2 regions of the Streptomyces bugieae genome follow, and region 2 is predicted to be linked to the other one. Evidence: riboswitches for the same ligand, from Rfam matches in the RefSeq annotation. Region 2 holds a riboswitch; the other holds the start of a gene.
What was found. Region 2 has a riboswitch for cobalamin ahead of nicT (Nickel transporter NicT). Riboswitches for the same ligand answer to the same signal wherever they lie in the genome.

Region 1 (3,546 bases), on a different contig from region 2:
CCGGCGCGGTGAGCAGCCGCAGTTCGAGGGCGGGCGGGCAGTCCGCCGGCGGCAGCACCAGTTGCCGTACCACGAGCCCGGCGGCGATCAGCACCAGGGCGGTGACGAGTGCGAGCAGCAGCTTCAGGCGGGGCCGGACGTGCTGGTTGAACCGGCGGCGTAAGCGGACCCGCGGCGGGGTCGGCAGCCGCGCCTCGGGGGTGGCGAAGGACAGCACGACGTCGTCGACGGTGTTCTGCTTCGCCGACCGGGGTTCCCACACGTCGTCCATCGGCGTCCGCTCCCCGGCGAGCCGGACCCGCAGCTCCCGTACGAGGTCCTCGAAGGTGACGAACCGGCGGCCGGGGATGCCGTTTTGGAGGATCTGCACCAGGGCGCGGGTGAAGACGGTGCCGCCGGCCGGTTCCTCGCCGCTGAAGATCCGGCGGTTGGGCTGGGCGGCCATCAGCAGCGACATGGGCTTGCGGTGGGAGTGGAAGGCGCCGCCGGCGTTGCCCGCGTAGCAGCACTCCAGGACGATCACGATGCGTTCGGCGCGGGCGCTGTCGAGGCAGGAGAGCACCACGTCGTGCCAGGAGACGGTGGTGTGGCTCTGCCGGGGCACCGAGGCGCCGACCATCAGCCGCAGGTCGCCGCCGTCGCTGCCGACCCAGCCGTGGCCGGAGAAGTACACCAGCAGCAGTCCGCGGGCCTCGTCGGCGGCGGTCTTGAGCGCCTGGCTCAGCTCCCACGGCTCGGCCGGCCGGCAGAGGGTGACCTCGTCGGCGGTGAACAGGTCGGTGGCGGTCAGGGCGCGGGACAGCTCGGCGGGGTTGTCCTCCACCGCGGGCAGGCCGCTCAGCGTGGCGTAGTCGTGGACACCGATCAGCAGCGCCCGGTTGATCTTTCCCCGCGCGTCGTATTCGGACATCCGGCTCAGTCCTCGCCGGTGCTGCCGCTCTCGTGCGCCGGGTTGCCGGGATCGGGGTGTCCGGGGCCGCCGTCGCCGATGACCTCGACGGCGGGTCGCTCACCGGCGGCGCGCTCCTCCTTGCGGCGCCGCAGCCATTCCCGCAGGGCGATGCTCATCCCCTTGGTGACCTCGGCGGCGATCGCGCCGACGATGACCAGGATCAGGTCGTCCACGCCCACGGCCATGTCGGCGGGGGCCGGTTCGTCCCCGGCGTCCGTGGTGCGGGTGGGCTGCGGCCGGTGTTCCCAGGTGTGGTCCCGGCGGCTCAGCCAGGGTTCGCGCTCCAGCCAGGCCCGGAGGTCGTCGAGATCCTGCTGCGGATTGTCCGTCCCGGTGACCCTGAGGCGGATCTCCTGACGGTCCTCGTGATGGTCGGCGTGCTCCGGCATCCCCCAGCCCCCTTCCGGCGGCCCCTTCGCCGCCGTGCACCAGATAGTGACGTGGGATCAGGGACCGGGGCAACCGTCTGTGACGCCACCACCACCCTGTGGCGTGCGCCACAAGGCCTGCCGCGGGGCAGCGTCGCAGGTCAAGGGCGAGTTGACGGGCCTTCGCGGACCGTGGTGGACTGCCGGGGCCAATCGGCGACAGATGAGGAAGTCCGGTGAGAATCCGGCGCGGTCCCGCCACTGTCACCGGGGAGCGTTCCTCCGACGAGGGCCACGGTCCGTACGGACGTACGGGCGGGAAGGCCGGGGGTCACGCCGATCCGGGAGCCAGGAGACTCTGGTCGCCGTCACGTCGAGCCAGGGCGAGGACCCTGAGTGAGGACATACCGCCATGCCCGGCCGCCCGTCCCGATCCCCACTGCCCGCTGCCGCAGGGCCCCTTCGAGGACTGACGGCGGCCTGATCCGATGCGCGGCGAACACGCGGGATATGCGTGCGGCGCGGCCCTCGGCTTCCTCGGCGACCTGATCGCGGCGGACCCGCGGCGCGGCCATCCGGTGGCCGCGTTCGGCCGGGCCGCCGCCGCCGTCGAGCGCCGGCTGTGGCGCGACCACCGGGGTCACGGCGCGGCGCACGCCGTGCTGTGCGCGGGCGGTGCGGCGGCCGGCGCGGCGCTGCTGGAGCGGGCCGTACGGCACCGCCGCGGCGCCCGGGTGGCGCTGACCGCGGCCACCGTCTGGGCGGTGCTGGGCGGCACCTCGCTGGGCCGGGAGGCGCGGGCCGTCGGCGGCGCGCTGGAGGCCGGCGATCTGGACGTGGCGCGGGAGCGGCTGCCGCATCTGTGCGGCCGCGATCCCCAGGCACTGGACGGGCCGCAGATGGCCCGCGCGGTGGTGGAGTCGGTGGCCGAGAACACCTCGGACGCGGTGGTGGGCGCCCTGGTGTGGGGCGCGTTCGGCGGGGTGCCCGGTCTGGTGGCGTTCCGGGCGGTGAACACCCTGGACGCGATGGTGGGTCACAAGTCCCCGCGCTACCGGCGGTTCGGCTGGGCCGCGGCCCGGCTCGACGACGTCGCCGGCTGGCCCGGCTCCCGGCTGACCGCCGCGCTGACCGTGCTCGCGGGCCCCGACCGGCGCGGTGCGCTCGCGGCCTGGCGGGCGGACGGCGGGGCGCATCCGAGCCCCAACGCGGGTCCGGTGGAGGCGTCGTTCGCGGGCGCGCTGGGCGTGCGGCTGGGCGGCACGCTGGCGTACGGCGGGCGGGTGGAGCACCGTCCGGTGCTGAACGGCGCGGCGCGGCCGCCCGCGGTGGCGGACATCGAGCGAGCGGTGCGGCTGTCGCGGCGGGTGAGCGCGCTGGCGCTGGTGGCGACGGTGGCGGGACGGCTGGCGGTGGGCGCGGTGCGGCACGGGGTCGCGGGCGGCAGGGGCACGAGCGGGAGGAAGCGCCGGTGAACGGGCAATGCGGGGCGGCCGGGGGGCTCGGCGGCGGGCTGCTGGTGGCCGGTACGACGTCCGACGCGGGCAAGAGCGTGGTGACGGCGGGGATCTGCCGCTGGCTGGTCCGGCAGGGCGTGAAGGTGGCGCCCTTCAAGGCGCAGAACATGTCGCTCAATTCGTTCGTCACCCGCGAGGGCGCGGAGATCGGCCGGGCGCAGGCGATGCAGGCCGCCGCGGCCCGGGTCGAACCGACCGCGCTGATGAACCCCGTGCTGCTCAAGCCGGGCGGCGACCGCAGCAGCCAGGTGGTGCTGCTGGGCAAGCCGGTGGGTGAGCTGAGCGCGCGCGGCTACCACGCGGGGCGGCAGGAGCAGTTGCTGGGGACGGTCACCGACTGCCTCACCGAGCTGCGGCGCACGCACGACGCGGTCATCTGTGAGGGCGCGGGCAGCCCCGCCGAGATCAATCTGCGGCGCACCGACATCGTGAACATGGGCATCGCCCGGGCCGCCCGGATACCGGTCGTGGTGGTCGGCGACATCGACCGCGGCGGCGTCTTCGCGTCGTTCTTCGGCACCACGGCGCTGCTGTCGAAGGAGGACCAGGCGCTGGTCGCGGGGTACCTCGTCAACAAGTTCCGGGGCGATGTGACGCTGCTGGAGCCGGGCCTGGACATGCTGGCGCGGCTGACCGGGCGCCCGACGCTGGGCGTGCTGCCGTACGCGCACGGCCTCGGCATCGACGAGGAGGACGGGCTGCGGGTCTC
Region 2 (3,546 bases):
CCAGCGCCGCCAGCGCGTGCGCGAGGAACATGCCGGGGGTTCCGTGGAGGGAGTGCACCGGATGCAGTTGGCCCGTGTCGCCCACGACCGGCATGCCCACCATCCCCGGCATCCCGCCCCTCGGCGTCGGCACGGAGACCGGGCCGCCCGGGTGCGGCTGCGCCAGGTCGAAGGCGGAGTGCAGGCCGAGTTGGGCCAGGACGGTGGCACCGGTGATGACGAACCCGCCGCGTGCCCGCCCCGTCAGCCACCAGGCCACCGAGGCCGTGGCGCCGCATGCGCCCACGAGGGCCCACCACGGCAGGGACTGCGCGGACATCCACGCGTGCCCCAGGGCCGCGGTCGTCACGCACACCACCACGAAGATCGCGGCGCGTACGGCGCGTGAAACCGACCCGGCAGTCATGTCGGCCATCGTGCCAGCCGGTACGCCCGCTCGGCAGGGGGCACGGGGCGCGGGGCCCGGTTGTTGTCCGGATCTGCTAAAGCCGTGCCTGGAGGGTCAGTTGAGCGGCAGGGGCCGTAGGAGGAAGGCGGGGAGCAAGGAGGGGTTTACGCCTCCGCCCGCCGGTGCTCCCCTGTCGCGCAGTGGGTCAGCAGTGCCGCGGTCGCGTCGTCGACCACGCGGTAGCGCACCACCCGGCCGTCCCTGGCGCCCTCGACCACTCCGGCGGCCCGGAGCAGGCGCAGTGCCTGGGAGACCGCGGTGTCCTTCATGCCGGTGGCGACCGCAAGATCGGAGACGGCGATGGGGCCGGCCTGGTGGAGGGCGAGCAGCAGGGCCAGGCGCCCGGGCTCGGCGAGCAGGGCGAAGCGGTCGGCCCAGGCCCGGACCTCGCCTGGCTCACCGATGGCGGCGATGGCGTCGCAGACGCGGTGGCCGTCGATGGTGCGGTGGTCGGCGCGCTCGGCCGGGACGAGATGCATGAGGACATCTTCGCAGGTCATCGAATGTGATCTTGGATACCTGCACAGTTGTGCAGGCTTGAAGGGATCGTGGGACGACCCGTAAGGTTGGCGCGCCGTGGCGCTCGGGAAGACCGGTGACGGACCTCGTGGTCCCAGTCCGGAGCGGCCCTCGCCACTGTGATCGGGGAGTTCTCGTCCCGTTTCGTGCACGTTGGTGTGTACGGAGCCACTGGCCGCAGCCTGCGGCCGGGAAGGCAGGGGCGGGCGCGAGCGTCAGCGAACCCGTAAGCCAGGAGACCGGCCACGGCACTTCACGAAGTGATCCACGAGGTGCTGGAGCGTGACCACCGGATGGCCCTGTCCACCGATACCCCGACCACCCCTGCCCCCGCCACGTTCCGCTGGCGCCGGCAGGACACCGTCCGCACCGCGGGCCTGATGGCCGTCATAGCCGCCCTGCACGTCGTCGCCTTCGGCGTGCTCTTCCTGCTCGTGGTCCCCCACCACTATTCCGTCGGCAGCCAGGTCTTCGGCGTCGGGCTCGGCATCACCGCCTACACCCTGGGCATGCGGCACGCCTTCGACGCCGACCACATCGCCGCGATCGACAACACCACCCGCAAGCTGATGGCCGACGGCAAGCGTCCGGTGTCGGTGGGCTTCTGGTTCGCCCTCGGCCACTCCAGTGTCGTGGTCGTCATGGCTGCCCTGGTCGCCGGCGGTGCCCAGCTGGCCGGCGCCCTCCTCAACGACCAATCCCGCACCCACCAGATCCTGGGCACCGTCGGCACCACGGTCTCGGGCACCTTCCTCTACCTCATCGCCGCCCTCAACCTCATCGCGCTGACCGGGATCTGGCGGGTGTTCCGCGGTATGCGCGAAGGCCGCTTCGACGAGGCGGAGCTGGAGCAGCAGCTGGATTCGCGGGGCTTCATGAACCGCTTCCTGGGCCGGTTCACCCGCTCCATCTCCCGCCCCGGCCAGATGTTCCCGCTCGGCTTCCTCTTCGGGATCGGCTTCGACACCGCCACCGAGGTCACGCTGATGGTGATGGCGGGCAGCGGCGCCGCGGCCGGCCTGCCCTGGTACGCGATCCTGTGCCTGCCGCTGCTCTTCGCCGCCGGCATGAGCCTGTTCGACACCCTCGACGGCACGTTCATGAACTTCGCCTACCAGTGGGCGTTCTCCAACCCGGTGCGGAAGGTCTACTACAACCTCACCATCACCGGGCTGTCCATCGCCGTCGCGTTCTTCATCGGCACCATCGAGCTGGTGACCGTGCTCCACGACAAGCTCGGCCTCAGCGACCCGGTGACCGGCTGGGTCTCCGGCCTCGACCTCGACAACGTCGGCTTCATCATCGTCGGCCTGTTCGTGGTGGTGTGGGCCGCGGCGCTGGCGTACTGGCGGCTGGCCGGCGTGGAGAAGCGCTGGGCGGCGCGCTCCGCCGGCAACGGCTGAGGCCTCGTTCCGCCGCCGCGCGTCCCGGGCTCGGCGGGAACCGGCGGGCCGTCCCGGACGACTGACTGGGCCGGGCCCCATGCGGGGCCGGAGCTTCCGGGAGGGCAGTGGTGCGGGCAGAGCACGGTGCAGAAACGGGATCGGAGGCCGCCGCCGGGCCCGGCGGCGAGCCGGGCCGGGCGCGCGGAGCGGGGCCCGCGGTGACGGCGCTGCTGACCGCCGCGATGGCCTGTTCGATGCTGCAGCTGTTCCTCATCGGGGCGCTCGGGCCGCGGCTGGTCGGCGAGTTGGGCATCTCCCGGACGGTGCTGGGCCTGACCACGACGGCGGGCTTCGGCGCGGCGGCCCTGCTGTCACCGGTGGCCGGGCGGTTGGTGGACCGGGTGGGGCCACGGCGCTGCCTGGTGGCGCTGTTGCTGCTCGCCGCCGTCTCACTGGCCCTGATCGGGGCCGCACCGGGGCCGGCCGTGCTGCTGTCGGCGGTGACGCTCGGCGGACTGCCGCAGGCCCTGGCCAACCCGGCGACCAACAAGGTGATCCTGGCCGCCTTTCCGGCCGGGCGGCGCGGTGCGGTGACCGGGCTCAAGCAGTCCGGGGTGCAGCTCGGTGCCTTCGTGGCGGGGCTGCCGCTGTCGCTGGTGGCGGCGGGGACGGGCTGGCGGGGCGCGGTGTGGACGGCGGCCGGTACGGCGGCGCTGGCCGCGGTGTGGGCGGCCCGCGCACTGCCGCGCGACGCGGTCATCACGGCTCCGGGTGCGTGTCCGGCCCGGTCCGCCCACGGAGTGACGCGTCGGCTCGCGGTCTTCTCCCTGCTGCTCGGCTGCGGTATCGCCTCGGTCAACACCTACCTGGCGCTGTTCGGTTCGCAGCGCCTGGGGCTCTCGCCGACCGCGGCCGCCGCGTTGGTGGCCGTGCTGGGGGTGGCGGGCATCGGCGGGCGCGTCGGGTGGTCGCGGGTGGCGGGGCGGCCGGGCCGGGCCGAGGCGATGCCCGCCCTGCTGGCGGCCGGGGCGGTGGGCGCGGCGCTGCTGCTGGCCCTCGCGGTGGTGGTGCCTCCGCTGGTGTGGGTGGCCGCGATCGCCGTCGGCTCGTTCGCGGTGTCGGCCAATGCGGTGTCCATGGTCCTGATCATGCAGCGGGCGGCCCCGGGGCGGGCCGGGCAGGACTCGGCACTCG

Region 1: linked by a shared signal. The riboswitch ahead of V2J85_RS17065 (cobalamin biosynthesis protein) and the one ahead of nicT (Nickel transporter NicT) in region 2 are both predicted to bind cobalamin.

Annotation. Positions count from the first base shown of each region.
Region 1 is NZ_JAZBJP010000008.1:147,811-151,356, reverse strand. It holds gene V2J85_RS17075 (caspase family protein) at 1-910, opposite strand, end outside; gene V2J85_RS17070 (hypothetical protein) at 916-1,341, opposite strand; cobalamin riboswitch at 1,546-1,679, shown strand; gene V2J85_RS17065 (cobalamin biosynthesis protein) at 1,809-2,795, shown strand; gene V2J85_RS17060 (cobyric acid synthase) at 2,792-3,546, shown strand, end outside.
Region 2 is NZ_JAZBJP010000001.1:681,127-684,672, forward strand. It holds gene V2J85_RS03280 (hypothetical protein) at 1-406, opposite strand, end outside; gene V2J85_RS03285 (metalloregulator ArsR/SmtB family transcription factor) at 553-927, opposite strand; cobalamin riboswitch at 1,009-1,229, shown strand; gene nicT (Nickel transporter NicT) at 1,228-2,370, shown strand; gene V2J85_RS03295 (MFS transporter) at 2,595-3,546, shown strand, end outside.